DNA from 2 places in the Ruminococcus sp. 8Y-12 genome. Region 1 is predicted to be linked to the other one. Evidence: predicted binding sites of a transcription regulator. Region 1 holds the regulator's gene; the other holds the start of a gene.

Evidence for each region. The regulator Rex, encoded in region 1, represses fermentation and respiration genes when NADH is low (regulators of the CRP and FNR family bind a similar motif). The targets are predictions, from matches to a motif close to ATTGTTAANNNNTTAACAAT.
Region 2: a site for Rex is predicted at 3,099-3,118, ahead of adhE (bifunctional acetaldehyde-CoA/alcohol dehydrogenase). Genes of this name have one in related genera too.

Annotation. Positions count from the first base shown of each region.
Region 1 covers NZ_CM176623.1:3,712,514-3,724,291, reverse strand. Annotated here, with positions in the region: gene AC0THY_RS14765 (S8 family peptidase) at 1-1,471, opposite strand, end outside; gene AC0THY_RS14760 (S8 family peptidase) at 1,624-2,520, shown strand; gene AC0THY_RS14755 (2-isopropylmalate synthase) at 2,603-3,973, shown strand; gene AC0THY_RS14750 (GntR family transcriptional regulator) at 3,989-4,687, shown strand; gene AC0THY_RS14745 (NADP-dependent isocitrate dehydrogenase) at 4,674-5,882, shown strand; gene abc-f (ribosomal protection-like ABC-F family protein) at 5,969-7,879, opposite strand; gene AC0THY_RS14735 (aspartate kinase) at 8,096-9,415, shown strand; gene AC0THY_RS14730 (redox-sensing transcriptional repressor Rex) at 9,630-10,286, shown strand; gene AC0THY_RS14725 (NAD(P)H-hydrate dehydratase) at 10,406-11,778, shown strand, end outside.
Region 2 covers NZ_CM176623.1:27,307-39,084, reverse strand. Annotated here, with positions in the region: gene AC0THY_RS00120 (phosphotransferase) at 1-433, opposite strand, end outside; gene adhE (bifunctional acetaldehyde-CoA/alcohol dehydrogenase) at 451-3,069, opposite strand; gene AC0THY_RS00110 (peptidylprolyl isomerase) at 3,298-3,819, opposite strand; gene AC0THY_RS00105 (GNAT family N-acetyltransferase) at 4,157-4,999, shown strand; gene AC0THY_RS00100 (ParA family protein) at 5,091-5,882, shown strand; gene AC0THY_RS00095 (hypothetical protein) at 5,869-6,387, shown strand; gene AC0THY_RS00090 (1-propanol dehydrogenase PduQ) at 6,563-7,711, shown strand; gene AC0THY_RS00085 (extracellular solute-binding protein) at 7,944-9,380, shown strand; gene AC0THY_RS00080 (carbohydrate ABC transporter permease) at 9,449-10,291, shown strand; gene AC0THY_RS00075 (carbohydrate ABC transporter permease) at 10,291-11,130, shown strand; gene malQ (4-alpha-glucanotransferase) at 11,148-11,778, shown strand, end outside.

The sequences.
Region 1 (11,778 bases):
AGCGGCCGTTAACATTAGGGCCGTACACATCCACACCGGGGGCGGCCAGATCAGGTTTGATATTTCCGCTGAAGGTGTAACCGCGGCTGGAATTGATGAACAAGCTTCCGGTGTGGGCATCGTAGGTACTTACGGTAATAGGGGCTACTGTGTTGGATGGGGCTGTGAGGGTGGTGTCCGGGTTTGGGGAGAGAAAGACTGTGTCAGGGGAGATAAAGCCAGTCACAGGAAGCCATAAATTAAATATTCCATTGAAATACAGATCATTGTATACCCTGATCCTCCAAAGACCGGGGGTGGGATCGCTAAAGCGCAGAAGAGTTAGCTGATTGCCTGAGGTGGATTCGATCACCTCATAGTAAATCTCCACCACAGTGCGCTCCAGCACAAAATCGATGGTGGTACTTCTGCCCAGCCTGGGCGGGATGCGGGGAACCACCTCCCCAAGGGGGGAGACAAGCCCGATGGAGTACAGCTCAGGGGATAACCCCCACATTTCCAGGGAAAATCCGGTATCCTTTTCATTGACAAGTAGTTCCACATCGGTGATATCTCCCTGGCGGTTGATACTTCCATAGTAGTGATGGGCCATCCCGGCTTCGTTGCCGGCTGCAATTATGATATAGTTTCCCGTAAACCCGGAATAAAAGGTGAGTAGTCCTGAGAGCGGTGACGAACCGGAGTGGTTTCCCTGATTAGAGCCAAGGCAGAGACAGATAACCAGGGGCTTGCGCAGCTCAGTACTCAGATCATTGAGGTAGCGCAGCCCCATCATAATATCGGTCTCCTGGAATGCTAGTGCACTTTGGGGAACCTGAAAAAAATCTTTCAGATATTCTTTTGCAGGCTTAAGCTTGACCACTGCGATGTCGCAGCGGGGGGCGGCTCCGATAAAATTATTTGCGGGATCTTCACTGCCGGCTGCAATGGCCGCTACAGATGTCCCGTGTCCATCCGTGTCAACGGAGGGAACATACTCCAGTGGATTTTCCCGGCCCAGGGCCTCTGTGAGCATCTCCTGGGTATATTCTGTACCGTAAAAGATGCCGGGAGGATAATCGTCGCTCTGAATGGTTTGGTCCCAGAGACGTAAAATCCGGCTGCGCCCATCGCTGGTTTGAAAAGCGGGCAGTGTATAGTTAATGCCCGTATCAATAAATCCGATAATGACGCCCTCCCCCCTGAAATCCAGCAGAGGCTGGGTCTGGACTCGTAAGATTCCGGATACCTCCAGGCTGGTGGTATCCAGGGTGGTAAACAGCTTTGGAATACTGGCATAGCCTGTGAAATTGATAGGCTCCTCATAATATAGAGAACGCTCCACATGAACCATGCCATATCCCCAGCCAAAAAGCTGTGCGCCCAGATTCGAGAACAGGGTCTCAAAGGCCTCGGGGGAAGTCTGAAAGTTTCGGATGAGATCTACATAATCATTAGAGAGAACCATTTCTCTCAGTTGTGTTATATCCATAAACTGTCCTTTGTTTTTTTATATGGTATGAGTGTCAATATCGCATTATGACAGGCAGAAGTCCGGTCAGTTAAGACAAGACAGGGTCACGTGGCAGAAAGTACCCCGAGGGGTGTATAAACATATAGTAATAAAAACGGAAAATTTTTATTATGGATAGAGTTCGTGCGCTTATCAATGCGGATAAGGCTTATTATATGGGAATAAAGGGCAAAGGAGTCAATGTTGCGGTGATGGATACGGGGATCTATTCCCACCCTGATTTTAACGGCAGGATTGTCAAGTTTGTAGATATACTCAATGGCAGGACAGGTAGCTATGATGACTGTTCCCATGGAACACACGTATGCGGCATACTGGGTGGGAGCGGAGCTGCTTCCCACGGTAAATACCGTGGAATCGCGCCGGAATGCGGATTTATTCACCTCAAGGTTTTGGATAAAAAGGGGAATGGAAATAAGGAGGACGTACTGCGCGGCATTGACTGGGTGCTGCGAAACAAGGACAACTATGGAATCCGCATGTTGAATATCTCCGTCGGCACAGTCAAGGAGAGCGCAAAGCGGGATATGCAGTTGATTGAGGCTGTGGAGAGAGCCTGGGACGCAGGGCTGGTGGTTGTTGTGGCGGCGGGAAACATGGGGCCGGAACCTATGAGTATTACGGTTCCCGGAAACAGCAAAAAGGTGATCACAGTCGGGTCTTCGGACGACTGTACGCATATAGCGGGCAGTGGAGTGCGTCCCTGTTATTCAGGGAGGGGACCTACGGCGGAATGTATCTGTAAGCCGGACATTGTAGCCCCGGGCTCCATGGTGGTATCCTGCAATGCCCAGAAAAAGGTGAGTCCCGGGTATTACTGTGTCAAGAGCGGAACCTCCATGGCAACACCCATGGTATCAGGGGCAATCGCTCTGCTGTTGGGCGCGGAACCGGGCATAACTAATGTGGAGGTAAAAATGAAGCTGCGTGAGACCGCAGTGGATCTGCATTTGCCCAGACATCAGCAGGGCTGGGGGCAGATCGATGTCTGGCGTCTTTTGAATTAAGTCTTGACATATTTTGTATAATTGTATACAATTATACAAAATAACGAAGGAGTGATTGAAAATGGAAAACCGCCGTGTCAAAATGGACCCTCACACCAATCTGCTGCAGTTGGAGGAGCATATGTATCCCCTTGTGGATGTGGAATCGCCAAATGTATTTCGGAATCTCTTTCCCTACGATGAGGTTCCGAAGATTGCGTTTAATGACCGCATCGTACCCCATCACATGCCCTCTGATATCTGGATTACAGATACCACCTTCCGGGACGGGCAGCAGTCCAGGGCACCCTACACCACAGAACAGATTGTGACCATCTATGACTATTTTCACCGCCTGGGTGGGCCAAAGGGCAAGATACGCCAGAGCGAATTTTTCCTCTACAGCAAAAAGGACAGAGATGCTGTGTACAAATGTCTGGAGCGGGGATATGATTTTCCGGAGGTTACCAGCTGGATACGGGCCAGCAAAAAGGACTTTGAGCTGGTAAAGGACATTGGACTAAAGGAGTCAGGGATTCTGGTGAGCTGTTCCGATTATCACATCTTCTATAAAATGAAGATGACCAGACGTCAGGCAATGGAACACTATCTCAGCATTGTGAAGGAATGTCTGGAGATCGGGGTAAGCCCCAGATGCCATCTGGAGGATATCACCAGGGCGGATATCTACGGGTATGTGATCCCCTTCTGCCTGGAGCTTGTGAAATTGATGGATGCTTATAAGATTCCCATTAAAGTGCGCTGCTGCGATACCATGGGGTATGGGGTTAACTACGCGGGAGCTGTGATTCCGCGCTCCGTGCAGGGGATTATTTACGGGATCATGACGCATGCCGGTGTCCCCTCTCATCTTATCGAGTGGCATGGACACAATGATTTTTACAAGGCAGTGAGCAATTCCACAACTGCCTGGCTGTATGGGGCCAGCGGGGTAAACTGTTCTCTCTTTGGCATTGGGGAGCGGACGGGAAATACGCCCATTGAGGCAATGGTATTTGAGTACGCGCAGCTTAGGGGAACCCTGGATGGAATGGACACGACGGTAATCACGGAGCTTGCAGAGTATTTTGAGAAGGAAATCGGATACCGGGTTCCATCGAGAACTCCTTTTGTGGGCAAGAATTTCAATGTGACCAGAGCGGGGATACACGCAGACGGCCTGCTGAAGAATGAGGAGATCTATAATATTTTTGACACGGAGAAATTCTTAAACAGGCCGGTGCTAGTGGCGGTCTCTAACACCTCCGGTCTGGCGGGGATCGCCCACTGGATCAATACCTACTATAAACTGCCGCCGAAAAAGAGGGTTTCAAAGGATACAGAGCTTGTAAAAAGTGTAAAGGATTGGGTTGACAAAGAGTATGAGAGTGGGCGTGTGACTGTGATTACAGATGAAGAACTGCTAAATGTAATCACAGAGAGTTGCAAAAAGTTGAATTTTGATTTAGTATAGGAGAGGTGGACTCTGGTGAGTAACTTTGAGACAAAGGACAGGTATTCCCTGAGCGGGAGAGTCTTTCACAGACTTCGTGAGGACATTCTGGAAGGGAAATACAGACAGCAGGAGGAACTGCGGGAAACCGCCATAGGTGAGGAGCTGGGAGTAAGCCGCACGCCGGTGCGGGAAGCCCTGCGGCAGCTGGAGCTGGAGGGACTGGTTACCATAGTGCCTAATAAGGGGGCCTATGTTAATGGCATTACAGCGGAGGATGTGGAGGACATCTATAGAATCCGGGCCAGACTGGAGGGACTGTGCGCCAGTATGGCTGCCCAGAGAATCACGCAGGAGGAACTGGAAGAGATGGAGGAGATTGTGCTGCTCTGTGACTTCCACGAGAAAAAGCAGCACTACGACCAAGTGTTTGCCCTGGACGGACGTTTTCACGAAACGCTTTACCGGGCCTGCAAGAGCAAGATTTTGGAGCATCTGCTGAAGGATTTTCACCAATACGTGCAGAAGGTGAGAAAGACCTCTCTCTCTACCAGGGAGAGGGCAGAAAAGTCCGCCAAAGAGCATGAGGATATCCTGGCTGCGATAAAGGAGAGGGACCCCGGGAGGGCGGATGAACTCGCCACACTCCATATCATGAATACAATCAGGAATTTCAGGCATTACAAAATTGAAACTATTTTAGAGAAGCAGGAGGAAGAACATGGACAAGATTAAAATGACAACCCCATTGGTTGAGATGGATGGAGATGAGATGACACGTATTCTCTGGAAAATGATCAAGGACGAGCTATTGCTGCCGTTCATTGATCTGAAGACAGAGTATTACGACTTGGGACTGGAGCACCGCAATGAGACGGATGACCAGGTCACCTTCGACAGCGCTTATGCCACAAAGAAGTACGGAGTGGCAGTAAAATGCGCCACCATCACACCCAACGGTGCCAGAATGAGCGAGTACAGCCTCAAGGAGATGTGGAAGAGCCCTAATGGCACCATCCGTGCGATCCTGGACGGTACGGTATTCCGCACCCCCATTGTGGTAAAGGGGATTGAGCCATGTGTCAGAAACTGGAAAAAACCCATCACCTTGGCCAGACATGCCTACGGTGATGTATATAAGGGAACGGAAATGAAGGTGGATGGTCCCGGCAAAGCAGAGCTGGTATTTACTGCCCAGGACGGAACAGAGACGAGAGAGTTGATTCATGAGTTCAAGGGTGCGGGGATACTTCAGGGAATGCACAATACAAAGGAATCCATCGTTAGCTTTGCGAAGAGCTGCTTCAAATTTGCCCTGGATACAAAGCAGGACCTGTGGTTTGCCACCAAGGATACCATCTCCAAGAAATATGATCACACTTTTAAGGATATTTTCCAGGAAATTTACGATGCAGAGTTTAAAGAGGCCTTCGAGGAGGCGGGGATCACATATTTTTACACCCTGATTGACGATGCGGTAGCCCGCGTGATGAAAGCAGAAGGCGGCTTTATCTGGGCATGCAAGAATTATGACGGAGATGTTATGAGCGACATGGTATCCTCAGCCTTTGGCTCACTAGCTATGATGACCTCTGTGCTGGTGTCTCCGGAGGGTAACTTTGAGTACGAGGCAGCACACGGAACCGTACAGCGCCACTACTATAAGCACCTGAAAGGGGAGGAGACTTCTACCAACTCTGTAGCAACCATCTTTGCCTGGACAGGTGCCCTGAGAAAGAGAGGGGAGCTGGACAATCTGTCGGAACTGGTCCGCTTTGCTGACAAGCTGGAGGCAGCTACTGTGAAGACCATAGAGGATGGAAAAATGACAAAGGACCTTGCCCTGATTACTACCATAGAGAATCCCACTGTGCTAAGCAGCGAGGCGTTTATCAAGGCGGTGAGAGAAGAGCTGGAAAAGAGTTTATAAAAATTTTATAAAAAGTCCCAAAATGACCAGGTAATTTCCGGAAATTACCTGGTCACTTTTGAAAAATTACCCGGTCATTTCGGAACCTATTCGTCTGCCAGCTCTTCCCATACTTCGTAGAGTTCTTCCAGCTCTGCGGCAATTTCTTCCTTCTCATTGTTCAGTTCAAGGCATTTTGCCACATCTGAGAATACCTCCTCCTGCGTCAAAAGTTCATCGATTTCTCTGTCGCGGGTTTCCAAAAGGTGAATTTTATCCTCTGTCTTTTTTAAATCATTCTGCCGTTTGCGCTCTCTGGCCAGCTCTTCTTTCTGCTGCTGCCAGTTCAGTTTGACCTCGCTCGCCCCCTCTGACCGGGAAGCAGACTGTCCCGGTGCATAGATTCTTGTCAGTTCATCTTTCTTTTCCATGTAATAGTCGTAATTTCCAATATAATTGACAAGCGTGTTCCCTGTCAAATCCATGATTCTGGTGGCTGTCTGGTTGATAAAGTAGCGGTCGTGGGATACATAAAGGACGGTCCCCGTGTATCGGTTCAGCGCATTCTCCAAAATCTCCTTTGAAGTGATGTCCAGATGATTGGTGGGCTCATCCAGGATGATAAAATTGGCCTCGGACAGCATCAGCTTGGCTAGAGACACACGGCCCCGCTCACCGCCGCTTAAGTCACGGATCTTTTTAAAGACATCATCCCCGGTAAAGAGAAATGCAGCCAGCATATTGCGGATTACTGTGTTTGTGAGGGTGGGATAGTCGTCGGAAATCTCTTCAAAGAGAGTTTTCTCCATATGCAGCACATGGTGCTCCTGATCATAGTAGCCGATCCTGACTTTGCTGCCCAGGGTGAACGACCCTGCGTCTGCGTCTATTACACCATTGATGATCTTGAGTATAGTGGTCTTTCCGGTTCCGTTGTTTCCTATAATAGCTACCCGTTCCCCACGTTTAATCTCAAAGTTTAAATCCGAAAAAAGAGTGTGGCTGTCAAAGGATTTGCACAATCCTTCTACGGTGAGCACATCGTTTCCGCTCATGATGCGGGGCTCCAGGTGAATGCGGATCTGTGAATTGTCCTCTGCAGGCTTTTCCAGAAGATCTACTTTGTCTAGCATCTTTTCGCGGCTCTCAGCCCTGCGGATGGATTTTTCCCGGTTAAAGGATTTTAATTTCTCGATTACCTCACGCTGGTGTTTGATTTCCTGCTGCTGGTTCATCCAGGCTTTCAGGGCTGTTTCCCGCAGCTGGGCTTTTTTCTGTGCATAGGAAGTGTAGTTTCCAAGAAAGGTAGTGCATTTGCCGTTGTCGAGCTCTACCACCTTAGTCACTACCTTGTTTAAAAAGTACCGGTCATGCGCCACAATTATAACTGCACCGGAATAGTTCAGAAGATAAGTCTCCAGCCAGGCAATGGAGTTCATATCCAGATGGTTGGTGGGCTCATCTAAAAGAATAATATCCGGCTTGGAGAGCAGCAGCTTGCCCAGAGCAACGCGTGTCTTCTGTCCGCCGGAGAGGGTTTCCACTTTTTTTGTAAACTCATCCTCCTCAAAGCCAAGGCCCTTTAAGACACCTGTGATCTCGCTCTGATAGGAGTAGCCGTTTTTTTGCTCAAATTCCGTATTTAGCCGGTTATAGGTTTCCAGAAGCAAAGCAAGCTCCCCGCCATGGAGTGATTTCATCTCCTGCTCAATGGTGCGAATGCGCTTTTCCAGAGAAATGACATCCTGCTTTACCTCCAAAAGCTCATCATAGATAGTATTTTGTGAGGATACGGCTTCATGCTGGGCCAGGTATCCTATAGACTTGCCCTTTGCTATGATGACCTCACCGGAGTCTGACGGCAGCTGTTGCATTATGATTTTCAAAAGAGTGGACTTACCGGCACCGTTGATCCCTACAACAGCAGTTTTTTCCCGCTCTTCAATATGAAAAGAAACATTTTTTAAAATATCGTTTGTTCCAAAAGACTTATTTATATTTTGACATGCTAATATCATGATGCTCCATCCTTTGTGTTTATTCCCTCAGTTCTGACAGGGGTGACTTTTCTTCCAGTATTTTAGCACATAGACACCGGATACACCAGTTTTTTTCTCAAAAAGTGCTGGACGAATGCTGGTTTTTGGGATAATATAGAGATATTCTGGAAAAAAAGGATTTTTATGATTCGATTATCATTTAAGAAGAGAAGGTAAGCAGGAGGATATGAAGAAATGAAGAAAGTAGTGAAGTTTGGAGGCAGCTCACTGGCAAGCGCGCAGCAGTTTCAGAAAGTGGGGGAAATCATCCGATCTGATGAGGCGAGAAGGTATGTGATACCCTCAGCCCCGGGAAAGCGTTTTGACGGGGATACAAAGGTGACGGATATGCTCTATGACTGCTATGCAGCCGCGGAAAATGGGGAAGCCTTTGAAAGCAAGCTGGAGAAAATCAAAAAGCGCTATTATGAGATTATAGAGGGACTTGGGCTTACACTCTCTCTGGAGGAGGAGTTTCAGGTAATCCGCGATGCTTTTTCCGGGAAAGCGGGAAGAGACTATGCGGCCTCCAGAGGAGAATTCTTAAATGGTATTATTATGGCAAATTATCTGGGCTACGAGTTTGTAGATGCCGCAGAGGTAATATTCTTTGACGGGGAAGGCAATTTTAACGCACAAAGGACAGACAAGACATTGTCCGAGCGCCTGGAGCAGGTGAAGGCAGCGGTGATTCCCGGATTTTATGGTTCAGATGCGGACGGAAGGGTAAAGACCTTTTCAAGGGGCGGCTCTGACGTGACAGGGTCCATTGTGGCAAAGGCAATCAAGGCGGATATATATGAAAACTGGACAGATGTGTCAGGGTTCCTGGTGACAGACCCCCGGATTATCAAAAATCCCGAAGTGATTGAGACCATTACCTATCGGGAACTGAGAGAGCTTTCCTACATGGGCGCAACGGTTCTCCACGAAGATGCCATTTTCCCTGTCCGCAAGGAGGGAATCCCCATCAATATCCGCAACACCAATGCCCCGGAAGATAAGGGAACGCTCATTGTGGAGAGCACCTGCAGGAGGCCCAAGTATACGATTACCGGTATCGCGGGCAAAAAGGGATTTGCGGCAATCAATATTGAAAAGGATATGATGAACGCAGAAGTTGGATTCGGCAGAAAAGTGCTCCAGGTGTTTGAGGAGAACGGCATCTCCTTTGAGCATATGCCTTCCGGAATTGACACAATGACAATCTTTGTGCATCAGTCCGAGTTTGAGGAAAAGGAGCAGAAGGTGCTGGCCGGTATTCACAGGGCTGTGGAACCCGACTTTATAGATTTGGAATCGGATCTTGCGCTGATCGCTGTGGTAGGCCGGGGTATGAGGGCAACCAGGGGAACCGCTGGACGTATCTTCTCCGCATTGGCACATGCCAACATTAATGTGAAAATGATTGACCAGGGGTCCAGTGAGCTGAATATTATCATTGGAGTGAGAAACGAGGATTTTGAGACTGCAATCAGAGCAATTTATGATATATTTGTAACAATCCAGTTATAATTGATTGACAAGATTTTAACATTTCCTTATAATAGAAGCAGTGACCTGTAAAGTATGGTAACAGGTCAGGCAGGTGTGTGCATTCACTGCGCATATCGTAAGAACATAATTCAAGAGTGCATATATCCCGCCGCAGGCGAATTAAATGGATTTATGCAGTAACAGGGCTGCTTGACTGACCTGTTGCGAAGTATGAAATGAGAGGGTGATTCTAGTGGTAGAAAAGGAAATATCCAGAGCCGTCGTCAAACGACTACCACGTTATTACCGGTATTTGGGCGATTTGCTGGAAAGTGGCGTAGAGAGGATTTCATCTGGTGAACTGAGCGAGCGTATGCAGGTGACCGCTTCGCAGATAAGGCAGGATTTAAACAACTTTGGAGGATTTGGGCAGCAGGGCTATGGCTATAATGTGAAGTTTCTATACAATGAAATAGGAAAAATACTGGGCCTGGATAAGACCTACCATATGATAATCGTGGGTGCAGGGAACCTGGGACAGGCCCTGGCCAATTATGTAAAGTTTGAAAAAAGAGGATTTTGGATCAAAGGGATCTTTGATGTAAATCCCAGGCTGCAGGGGGTGACCGTGAGGGGAATAGAGATCCGTATGACGGATGAGATTCCCCAGTTTGTAAAGGAACACAACATACAGATCGCAGCACTCACCCTTCCCAGAAACAATGCGGCCCAGATGGCCGAGCTTCTGGTGGAAAATGGGGTGAAGGCTATCTGGAACTTTGCCCATACGGATTTGCGGCTGCCGGAGGACGTGATTGTAGAAAATGTGCATCTCTCGGAAAGCCTGATGCAGTTGTCCTACAATATAAACCGCTATCAGAGAGAGCATGAAAAGAAACTGAATAAGTAAGAAGCAGCACACGTATCAGAATGGATGGACATTTTGATACGTTGTTTTGCGTTGCCGGGCAGGGTGACCGTGACGTGCAGCAGGAAGAGAGACTCTTTTTGTAGTATCTGGAAGAGAGGGTGAATAAATTGGAATATCTGGTAAATGCAGAAGAGATGAAAAGATGTGATCAGGGAACAATAAAGAAATATGGGGTGGAATCCCTGGTGTTGATGGAGCGGGCTGCGCTTACGGTAGTGGAGGAGCTGTGCAACGGCAGCTTTGACCTGAACAGGGTCCTTGTAGTCTGTGGTTCCGGAAATAACGGTGGGGACGGGTTTGCCATCGCCAGGCTGCTGTATTTGAAAAACATAGACACTGCCGTAGTATTTGCCGGAAAAGAGGAATCTCTTACAGAAGAAACCAAGATTCAAAAGAAAATCTGCGAAAATTATGGGATGAATATTTTCAAGAAAACGGATATGCATGAATATACTTGTATAGTAGATGCCGTCTTTGGAGTAGGGCTTTCCAGGGAGATCAAGGGGGAGTACGCATGTCTGATACAGCAGATCAATGCCTCAGGCGCCCGGGTTGTCGCAGTGGACATTCCCTCCGGAGTTTCGGCGGATACAGGAAAAGTGATGGGGACGGCTGTGAGAGCAGATGAGACCGTGACCTTTGCCTATCAGAAAATAGGGCAGGCGCTCTATCCCGGATCACAGATGTGCGGCAGACTGTGCGTGAGGGATATTGGGATTACAGCGCACGGTTTTGGCCGGGACGTTCCACTGACCTATAGCCTGACAGAGGAAGATATGGGCGTGCTGCCTGTCAGGCAGGCGTACTCCAACAAGGGGACCTACGGGAAAGCCCTGTTGGTTGCGGGACAGAAAAATATGTGCGGTGCAGCTATTTTAGCTGCCCGGGCAGCGTACAGGGCAGGGACAGGTCTTGTACGCGTAATGACGGAAGAATGCAACCGGACAGCCGTGCAGGTGGCTCTGCCGGAAGCTCTTCTGAGTACATATGATCCGATGAACTTTCAGCCGGATCTGGACGGGATGCGCAGCTGGCCCACAGCGGTGGGAATAGGACCCGGAATCGGAATGTCAGGAGAAAAGAGAGAGATTCTAGAGTTATTACTGCGCGAGAGCCGCGTTCCGGTGGTTATGGATGCGGATGCCCTGAATCTTTTGGCCAGGGAAAAGGAACTTTTACAAAAGCGCAGCTGCCAGGTTATCGTGACGCCACATGTGGGGGAGATGTGCAGGCTGACGGGACGAACCAAGCAGGAGATTACAGGGGACCTGATCGGGACCTGTAGAAGCTTTGCCCGGGAGAACGGTGTGATCTGCGTACTCAAGGATGCCAGAACCGTAATCTCTGACGGAAGGGAAGTGTGCATCAACCAGACGGGGTGCAGTGGGATGGCCACAGGAGGTTCCGGGGATGTGCTGACCGGGCTTCTGACCGGACTGCTGGCACAGGGGATGGAACCGTTTTTGGCCGC
Region 2 (11,778 bases), 1.3 Mb from region 1:
TGTGCTTGGGCATGCTGGACAGACGGGTCAGCAGCTCATAGCGTGTGGTAGCATCCAGGCCGGATGCGGAGATTTTGCGGCTCATTTTATCCTGGATCTTGTTCAGCAGGGGAGCTCTTTTGGCGTGCATGCTCAGCTGCAGATCCACAAAGAGATCCATATACTCTTCCAGCTTCTCCGGATTTTCGGACATCAGCTGCTCCAGGGTCTTGCCCTCCACATACTCCAGGGTAATGGCCCATTTCCCATCTGTCTTGGAAACTTCCAAAAGCTTTGGAATGTTCAGGCCAGTCTCCTCCACTCTGGCGTGGTTAACCGCCTCATTTAAGATGTCAGCCTTGGAAAAGCTGTTGTCAAACACTTTGACAGCCTTATCCCCATCCCTGTAGATTGTTTTTGATGCTCTTGTTGCAATTGTCTGAAGTTCTGCCATAATCTAAATCCCCCTTCTTATTTGCCGTAGTAAACGTTCAAATACATTTCTCTGATTTCACTCATTAACGGGTATCTCGGGTTTGCTCCTGTACACTGGTCGTCAAAGGCCTGCTCGGTCATCTCATCCAGGGTTGCCAGGAAGTCTTTTTCTTCAATGCCATAGTCCTTGATGCACTTTTTGATTCCCACTTTTGCTTTTACTTCTTCAATCTTGTCAATAAACTTCGCCAGAGTCTCCTCGTCATTTTTCCCGGAAATTCCACAGAAGTTTGCGCACTCTACATAACGCTCAAGGGTGTGCGGATACTGGTACTGTGGGAAGGTGCCCATCTTTGTTGGAACGGAAACTGCATTGAACTTCATGATTTCAGTGATCAGAAGGGCATTTGCAACACCGTGGGGCAGGTGATGGAACGCTCCTAACTTATGTGCCATGGAATGGCACAGTCCCAGGAAGGCATTGGCAAAGGCCATACCAGCCATACAGGAAGCGTCTGCCATCTTTTCTCTGGCAACCGGATCATTGGCGCCGTTCTCATACGCGGAGGGCAGGTAGTTCAGCACATTTTTCATTGCTTTCAGAGCCAGGCCATCTGTGTAGTCAGAAGCCATAACGGAAGCGTAAGCTTCCAGAGCGTGAGTCAGTACGTCAACACCGGATGCGCTGGTAAGCCCCTTTGGCTGATTCATCATATTGTCTGTATCGACAATGGCCATATTGGGCATCAGCTCATAGTCAGCCAGAGGATATTTTACACCGGTGCGGTCATCCGTGATTACCGCGAAGGGGGTCACCTCAGAACCGGTACCGGAGGAGGTGGGAATGGCTACGAAATACGCTTTCTCACCCATTTTGGGGAAGGTATATACACGCTTGCGGATATCCATAAAGCGCATTGCCAGATCCAGGAAGTTTACTTCCGGATGCTCATACATTACCCACATGATTTTTCCGGCATCCATAGCAGAACCGCCGCCAAGTGCGATGATGCAGTCCGGCTCAAAGGCGCGCATGGCTGCTGCGCCGGCAGTGGCGCTGGAGAGGTTGGGGTCAGGTGCTACTTCATAGAAACAGGTATGCTGGATTCCCATTTCATCCAGTTTTGCCTCAATGGGTTTTACATAACCGTTTTTATAGAGGAAGCTGTCAGTGACAATGAACACTTTTTTCTTGTGCATGATTGTACCCAGCTCATCCAGGGCTACCGGCATACAGCCTTTCTTAAAGTAAACCTTCTCAGGTGCACGGAACCAAAGCATATTTTCTCTCCTCTCAGCAACTGTCTTAATGTTTATCAGATGTTTTACGCCAACGTTTTCTGAAATAGAATTTCCGCCCCAGGAACCGCAGCCAAGTGTGAGAGAGGGGGTGAGTTTAAAGTTGTATAAGTCACCGATACCGCCCTGTGAGGAGGGGGTATTGATCAGCACACGGCAGGTCTTCATGGCAGCTGCGTGTTTTGCGATCTTTTCCTTCTGTGCAGGATGCACATAGAGGGAGGAGGTGTGGCCGTAGCCTCCGTCTGCAACCAGCTGCTCTGCCTTGACAATGGCCTCGTCAAAGGTGGCTGCCTTGTACATAGCAAGCACTGGAGAGAGTTTTTCGTGTGCAAACTCCTCGCTGATATCTACGGACTCTACCTCACCAATGAGAATCTTGGTCTCCTTGGGAACCGTAACACCTGCCAGGTTTGCAATGGTGTAAGCGGACTGGCCTACGATCTTGGCGTTGAGCGCGCCGTTGATAATAATGGTCTTGCGCACCTTATCCAGCTCCTCGCCTTTTAAGAAGTAGCAGCCGCGGTCCTTGAACTCTTTCTTTACCTGGTCGTAGATATCTCCAACGACTGTCACGGACTGCTCAGATGCACAGATCATACCATTGTCAAAGGTTTTGGAATGGATGATGGAGTTTACAGCCAGAAGTACGTCCGCTGTGTCATCAATGATTACCGGAGTGTTTCCGGCGCCCACGCCCAGAGCTGGTTTTCCGGAAGAGTAGGCTGCTTTTACCATGCCCGGTCCGCCGGTTGCAAGAATGCAGTCCGCTTCCTTCATTACCTCATTGGTCAGTTCCAGTGAGGGAACGTCAATCCATCCGATGATACCCTCAGGAGCTCCGGCTTCCACTGCAGCGTCCAGAACCACCTTAGCAGCCGCAATGGTGCAGTCTTTGGCACGGGGATGCGGGCTGATGATAATGGCATTTCTGGTCTTTAAGCAGAGCAGAGTTTTGAAGATTGCTGTGGAAGTAGGGTTTGTGGTTGGGATCACCGCAGCGATCAGCCCCAAAGGCTCCGCTACTTTCTTAATTCCGAATGCAGGATCTTCTTCTATAATACCACATGTTTTTGTGTTTCGGTATGCATTGTAAATATATTCGGAGGCATAGTGGTTTTTGATAACCTTGTCTTCGACAATTCCCATTCCGGTTTCGGCTACTGCCTGCTTTGCAAGGGGAATGCGCAGCTTGTTTGCTGCCATAGCGGCGGCAAAAAAGATTTTATCCACCTGCTCCTGTGTGTAGGTTGCAAATATTTTCTGGGCCTTGCGCATAGCGTCCAGTTTGGCTGTCAGCGCTTCTACATTGTCGATGACCGCCGTTGTTTTCGCAGCTGTTTCATTCTTTGCCATAGAATAACCTCCATTAAATCTATAATTGAATTGATATTTTTTTAACAATGCCATCATAAGACATTGTTAAAATATTGTCAAGTAAAATTTTATTAAAAATATCGAAATTCTGTAAGCAGACAGGAAACAACAGCGGAAGTGTTGGATCGTACGAAACTTGCGGCGGAAAACACAGAAAAAACAAAACCCGCAGATTTCAGCGAATCTGCGGGCAATTGTGTTAAAATATTAACATTTCTCCGGCTCCGGATAATCTACTCCAAAGGTCTCCACAGTCATAGAAGTAATCTTCTGTGGATCTAAGGGGCGGTCACTGTAGTCGGTATCCACCTCTGCAATTTTATTTACTATATCCATGCCCTCAATCACTTTGCCGAAGGCAGCATAGGAACCATCCAGGTGAGGCGCGGCTTTGTGCATGATAAAGAACTGGGAACCTGCGGAATCCGGATGCATTGCTCTTGCCATAGAGAGAACACCGGGATCATGCTTAAACTGATTGGTAAATCCATTCTGGCTAAATTCGCCTTTGATGCTGTAGCCGGGGCCGCCCATGCCGTTTCCGTCTGGACAGCCGCCCTGGATCATGAAGCCATTAATGACTCTGTGAAAAATCAGGCCGTCATAGAAGCCCTTTTTGACCAGGCTGATAAAATTGTTGACACTGTTTGGGGCAATGGAGGGGTAGAGCTCCGCCTTCATGACATCGCCGTTTTCCATAGTAATCGTTACAATTGGATTTTGTGACATGTGTTTTCTTCCTTTCTTGATTTGCCGTAATCAGCGGACCTCTGGTGTCCGCGGTAATCTATATTATAATATGACGGAAGGGATGTGGCAAGAGTATTATCTGGTAAGCAGAAAAATGCATTTATTTTGGTAACAGTTCAGCCCAGCTGCCCTGTTGCTGAATAAATCCATTAAAATCGCTTGCGGCGATGGGATTTGCTTGTCAAAGGCTGTAAATAAAGAGTATAATCATTGTAGCAATATGGGAGTTAAAGAAATAAAAAAGTGACCTCCAATAACAGCGGGTATTATATATAGAGATGTGGTAATGATAATTTAATAAGGGAATGGAAAGAGTATGAAAACAATTTTAATGGATATCCGGGGAATATACCGGGAAGATGAGTGGATAGATCTAAAGAGAAATCTGGAGAAAAACGGAGTCGGAATCATTTATAATACAGAAGATTTAAGCTCGGAAAAGGAGCTTTTGATTATAACAGACTGTCAGGATACAGTCAGTGAGGCGAAGAAATATGGGATTGCCTGCGTGGGGTATGAAAGACCGGGCAGGCAGGAACGGATTTACGGGACAGATATGGTGATTCAGGGATTTGGTGAGCTGGAATACATGTTTTTCTATCTGGTATACCAGCGGCACCACAGGCTTCCCTGGGATATCGCCAGCACAGGCAGACTTCTGATCCGGGAGACAACCATGGAGGATTTTGACGCCATGTATGAACTGTACCAGGACCCGGATATCACGAGATTTATGCCGGGCATGGATGAGGATAAGGAGGAGGAGCGCCGCCAGATGGAACTGTACATCCACAATATGTATGCCTTCTACGGATACGGACTCTGGTCTATCATTGAAAAAAAGACGGGCAGGCTGATCGGCAGGGCGGGGCTTGAAAATGGGCATCTGAAAGGACGCAATGTCATTGAACTGGGCTATATGCTGGGAACACCTTATCAGGGAAAGGGCTTTGCCTACGAGGCTGTGCGGGCTATTATCTCCTACGCTTTTGAGGTGGTGGGAGTGAAGAAGCTTTATGTACTCATCAGCCGGAACAATCTGCGGTCACTGCGCCTGGTGCGCAAGCTGGGCTTTCGGGAACAGGAATGTGAGGCGGGAGATATCTGCACTTTTTGTCTGGCTCAGGGAGAAGAAAAGTTACTGTTTACTCAGGTCTGAGCATTTACTGCACAGAGGGTGAGAATTTTTTGTTGAAATGGCCACAAAAACCTCGTATAATCATACTATAAACGGAAAAACGAGGTGCTACATGAAAAAGACAAAGGTGATCTGTTTTGCGAATAACAAAGGGGGAAGCGGCAAGTCCACCACCTGTTCCAATGTAGGCTGTGCTATGGCCCTGCAGGGAAAGAGGGTTCTGCTTATTGATACGGATATGCAGATGAATCTGTCGCTCTCCCTTTTTTCGGAGGAAGAGGTTTTGGAGTTTGCCACCAGTGAGCGCAATCTATATCATGCGGTTAAGGGGCAGAAGGAGCTTGGCAGCTATATTGTGCCTACTGCCTACGAAAACCTGGATCTCATTCCCTCATCCACCTTGATGAGCTCCATAGAATACGAGCTTTTCACCAAATGGCAGCGGGAATACATCTTGAAAAAGTGCCTGGCAGAAGTGCGGGCATCCGGCGTATATGACTATATTTTGATTGACGCGCCGCCCACCCTGGGGGGCTGGGTGATGAATATCCTGTGCGCCTCAGACGGGGTGATCATTCCCGTGGAGGCCAGCCCGTGGGGACTTTTCGGTCTGGCAAATATGTTTGATTTTCTCAATGAGGTGAAACAGATAGCTCCGGAGTTGAAAATTCTGGGTGTGGTGATTACAAAGGTGGATACAAGAAAGAATTATTTCAAACAGACATTGGAGTCGCTTCAGGAGATGGAGGGAATCCATCTCTTTGAGTCTTATATTCGTGTGGACAGCTCTGTGGAGTGGTCCCAGGACAGCAGCGCTCCAGTTGTGGCATACAAAAAGAGCAGCCGGAGCGCCAAAGAATATATGGCACTGGCAGAGGAGGTAATGAAGCTTGGCAGTAGGTAAGAGCAGTATCATGAGAGCAGCCAGCGCCGGAAGTAAAGTGAAGCAGAGCGTGCTGACGCCGGATCAGGAAGTGATGAAACAGGTACAGTTTATGACAGAGCCGGAAAAAGGAGTGGAAGACAAGATGGAAAAAGAGATCAAAGTTGAAGCAGCAGAAGTAGTCACAGAAGAAGAGACCACTGTGGAGAAGAAAGAGGCAGCTTTGGCAGAGCCCAAACCTAAGACTGCAAGAGCCAGAAAGCCAAAGGCAGCAGCTGAGACGAAAGAGGAGAGGACAGAGACCGCAGCAGCTAAGAAACCGGCTGCTAAGACTACAGCTAAAAAAGCACCTGCAAAGAAGGCAGTCTCCCCAAAGCCTGCTGCCAAGTCCGCCGGAAAGAAGACAACTGCTCCCAAGGCATCCACAGCTAAGAAGTCTGTAGACAAGGACGAAAAAGAGGAGAAAGCACAGAATGCTAAGCGGAATATTGCTGTTAAAGAGGAACTGCCGATTTACCTGCTGTAATGCCTACCTTCTAGGTAGCTGTTCTGCAGTCAGTACTTTTGGGAAATAGTTAGCTATTTGTTATGGTTCTGTGGGTTTATGTTGATTTTTGCGAAAAGACATTGCGAATCCCAAGCAATTATGGTATAGTTATATCCAAAGACAAACCATTGGATAAGGGGAAAGGATAGGCGGTATGAACAGTTTTGATATCAGAACCAAAATTTATTTCGGTGACAACGCACTGGACCGGCTGGAAGAGATTCCATACAAGAAAATCATGATCATTACAGATCCCTTTGTAGTTCAGAGTGGAATGATTGAGATGGTCACAAAGAGGCTGGACAAGGGGAGCAAGCAGTACTCTATCTATAAAGATGTAGTGCCCGATCCTCCGGTGGACAAGGTGGTTGGGGGAATCAAAGCCCTTCTGGATTATCAGCCGGAGGCCATTGTAGCAGTGGGAGGCGGCTCTGCCATCGACAGTGCAAAGGCTATGCGTGAGTTTGCGGGGAAAGTGGGCAACCTTACAGGAGTAGCTCTGATCGCAATCCCAACCACCAGCGGAACTGGTTCAGAGGTGACTTCCTTCTCTGTAATTTCAGACCCTATTGAGCAGGTGAAATATCCTCTGGTATCTGACAATCTGCTGCCCACAGAGGCTATTCTGGACGCAGAGCTGACAGCCAGCGTACCGCCTGCTATCACAGCGGATACGGGAATGGATGTATTTACCCACGCTCTGGAGGCGTATGTTAGTACAAACAATCAGGAATTTTCCGCCGCGCTGTCTGAGAAGGCCATTGAGATCTGCGGCAGCTTTTTGCTGAGAGCGTATCTGGACGGCAACGACAGGCATGCCAGAAAGAAGATGCATGTGGCCTCCTGTTTGGCAGGGCTGGCGTTCAACTCCGCGTCGCTGGGAATCAATCACAGCATGGCCCATCAGCTGGGAGCCAGATTTCACATTCCCCATGGCAGGGCAAATGCCATGCTGCTGCCATACATAATCGAGTACAACAGCTATATCAATAAGCACAGCAGAAGCCGCAAGGATTATCCAAAGCAGGTTGAAAAGTACTGTACAATTGCCAGGATACTGGGTCTGCAGAACTTTAACACCATTACAACCGTGCGCGCGCTGGTTGCATGGGTACAGTTTATGTTAAAAGAGATGGATATCCCTCTCAGCATTTCTCAGACTGGAAAGTGCACCAGGGAGGCGTACTTTAAGGCAATTCCTGATATGGCAGACGCTGCACTTGCAGATGCCTGTACACCGACGAACCCAAGGGTACCGACAAAGGATGACATCATGGAAATTTATGAGAGACTTTGGGCTTAAACAGAATAAACGATGTAAACAGAGACCTCCGGCAGAACGCTGGGGGTCATTTTATTGCAGCGGTAATTTTTTCATTTGCTGATTCTTTCGGAACCAAACATTTGTATTGGCAGTAATGGGAAAATTGGGCATAAAAACTATAAAACCTTCAAATACTAGAAGTGCGTGATCCATATATGCGTTTTGAACAGGGATGGACTGACAATCATTTTTGAGAAAGAAGGTTGAGACAATGAAAAAGTTTAGAAGAATTGCAGCGTTGGGTTTGTCCGCGGCAATGATGGCATCTGTGCTGGCCGGCTGCGGCACGAATAATAAGAATCAGGAAACGAGTCCGGCAACAGAAACCACACAGGAGTCTGCAGGCCAGGAGAGCAGCAACACTCAGAACACCGAAACAACAGGAGAGACATCCGGTACTGCATCCGCTAACGGTGGAAAAGTATATTATCTGAATTTTAAGCCCGAACAGGCGGAGCAGTGGGAGGAACTTGCGGCTGCTTATACGGATGAGACAGGGGTGAAGGTCAGTGTGGTGACAGCCGCATCAGGAACCTATGAGTCCACTTTGAAGTCTGAGATGGCAAAATCAGAGGTACCGACGCTGTTTCAGGTAAACGGACCCGTGGGGCTGGCCTCTTGGAAAGATTATTGCTATGATTTGAAAGACAGTGAGATTTATAAAAATTTAAAGAGCGATGATTTTGCTCTGATTGATGAGAACGGGGCAGTGGACGGCGTGGCCTATGTGATTGAGACCTACGGCATCATTTACAATAAAGAACTTCTGGATGAGTATTGCCAGACAGAGGGTGCGGTGATTCAGTCTGCGGACGAGATCACAAGCTTTGAGACTTTAAAGGCAGTTGCGGAGGATATACAGTCCAAAAAGGATGAACTGGACATTGAGGGCGCATTTACTTCTGCGGGCATGGATTCCTCCAGTGACTGGAGATTTAAGACTCATCTGGCAAATCTTCCGGTTTACTATGAATACAAAGATGAAGGGATAGACTCCACAGAGGCAATCAAAGGAACCTATCTGGACAATTACAAACAGATCTTTGACCTGTATATCAACAATGCCACCTGTGATCCCAGCCTGCTTTCCAGCAAGACAGGGGAGGATGCGGCCTCAGAGTTTGCTCTGGGAGAAGCAGTCTTTTACCAGAACGGCACCTGGGCTTATACAGATATCCAGGGAAATGAGGTGGATGATGAGGACATCGGAATACTTCCCATCTATATTGGCGTAGAGGGTGAGGAGAACCAGGGACTCTGCACAGGAAGCGAGAACTATTGGTGTGTGAACAAAAATGCATCCAAGGCGGATATACAGGCAACTCTGGATTTCTTAAATTGGGTCATCACCAGCGACACCGGAAAGGAAGCGCTGTCTCAGAAAATGAACTTTGTGACACCCTTTAAAACCATCAGTGATGAGGAGCTGCCGGACAATCCTCTTTTGAAGGCAGCCAATAAGTATATTGATGAGGGAAAAACCTCTGTGGGATGGTACTTTACCACCATGCCCTCTGAAGAGTGGAAAAATGGTGTGGGCAGCGCCCTCCTGGAGTACGCCCAAGGGACAGGAGACTGGGACGCGGTCAGAAGCGCCTTTGTGGACGGCTGGGCATCTGAGTATCAGCAGACCAACGGACAGCAGTAATTGAATGAATAAAAGAGGGGCAGAGAGCTGTTTCTGCCCTCTTTTTTAGAGAAGGAGAGGAGGAAGCAATGCACAAATCCATGGCAAGATATTTTCCGGTTTTTGTGCTCCCCACACTGATTGCGTTTACGATCGGATTCATAGCCCCGTTTGCAATGGGAATCTATCTGTCTTTCTGTAAGTTTACGACAGTCACGGATGCAAAATTAATCGGATTTTCCAATTACACAAAAATATTTACCGATGCCTCATTTAATCATGCACTCTGGTATACAGCGCTCTTTACGGTGGTGTCTGTCATCCTGATCAATGTGCTGGCCTTCGGGGTGGCGCTTCTGCTCACCCGGAAAATCAGGGGGACAAATGTATTTCGAACTGTATTTTTTATGCCTAATCTGATTGGAGGAATCATTCTGGGATACATCTGGCAGCTGCTGCTAAACGGCATTTTGCTCCAGTTTGGCAGGACCCTGACTTACTCCTCCACATACGGTTTTTGGGGGCTGGTGATTCTGCTCTGCTGGCAGCAGGTGGGTTATATGATGATTATCTATATAGCCGGCATTCAGAATATTCCCGGGGAGCTGGTGGAGGCGGCGCGCATTGACGGGGCAGGAACGGGTCAGATCCTGAAAAATGTGACCATTCCCATGGTTATGCCCTCAGTGACCATCTGTACATTTCTGACCCTCACCAATTCCTTCAAGCTCTTTGACCAGAACCTGGCCCTGACCAACGGGGAACCCTCCAAGATGTCAGAGCTGCTGGCCCTGAATATTTACAATACTTTTTACGGCAGACCGGGGTATGAGGGCGTGGGGCAGGCAAAGGCGGTTGTATTTTTCCTTCTGGTGGCTGTGATCGCCATTGCCCAGATCAGGATTACCAGAAGAAAGGAGGTACAGCAGTGATGAGCGCAGCAAGACCAAAGTACGGCAGTCTTCTGACAGCCGTATTCACCCTAATCTCCCTTGCCTATGTTTTCCCAATTGTTCTTGTGGTACTGAATTCATTTAAGAAAAAAGCCTATATCAGCAAGAGGCCTTTTTCCATTCCCTCCGGGAAGATGAACGCCGGGATGGAAAACTATGTAAGGGGTATTGCCAAAACCGGATTTTTTGAGGCGTTCGGATGGACCCTGTTCATCACTGTGGGATCTGTGCTGGTAATCCTGCTGTGCACCTCCATGTGTGCCTGGTACATCAGCCGGGTCAGAAATGCTTTGACAGCGGCAATATACTATGCCTGCCTGTTTTCCATGATTGTGCCCTTCCAGATGGTGATGTTTACGCTTTCCAAGCTGGCGAACATTTTACACTTGAATAATCCATGGGGATTGATTATAGTATACCTAGGGTTTGGAGCCGGGCTGGCAGTGTTTATGTTCTGCGGCTTTGTCAAGTCCATACCGCTGGAGATCGAGGAGGCGGCTATGATCGACGGGTGCAATCCACTGCAGACATATTTCAGGGTAGTGCTTCCGATTATGAAGCCTACCTGTATCACTGTGGCGATTCTGCAGGCGATGTGGATTTGGAACGACTATCTTTTACCCTACCTGGTGCTGGATATCAAGAAATACAAGACGATTTCTATCGCGGTCCAGTATTTGAGGGGAGGGTACGGCTCCATTGACATGGGGGCCATGATGGGCGTGCTGGTATTGGCAATCATCCCAATTATTTTGTTTTATCTGGTCTGCCAGAGATACATCATAGAAGGTGTGGTGGCAGGAGCAGTGAAAGGTTAAGTATTGGAGGAAAAGTTATGAGAGCGAGTGGAATACTTCTGCCCATCGCCAGCCTCCCGTCAAAGTACGGGATCGGCGCTTTTTCAAAGAGCGCTTATGAGTTTGTGGATGCACTCAGGGCTGCGGGTCAGCGCTATTGGCAGATTTTGCCTTTGGGTCCCACCGGTTATGGGGATTCGCCGTATCAGTCCTTTTCAACTTTTGCGGGAAATCCCTATTTTATTGATTTGGATGCCCTGGTAAAAGAGGGATGGCTGCAGGAGTGGGAATGCCGGGAGTGTGATTTTGGAGACAATCCCAGGTATGTAAATTACGAAAAGATTTACAAAAGCCGTTTTCAGATATTGAAAATGGCTTTTGAGAGAAGCAGAATAGAGGAGCGGGAGGACTACCGCCGCTTTTTGCAGGAGAATCGGGAGTGGCTGGAGGACTACTGCCTGTATATGGCAGTGAAGAATCACTTCCAGGGTGTGAGCTGGAATAAGTGGGATGAGGATATCCGCAGCCGGAGACCGGAGGCCATGGAGCGCTATGCCGGGGAGCTTGGCGAGGAGATAAAGTTCTATTCCTTCTTGCAGTACGAGTTTGACCGTCAGTGGCGGAAACTGAAAGGCTATGCCAATGACAAGGGAATACAGATCATTGGGG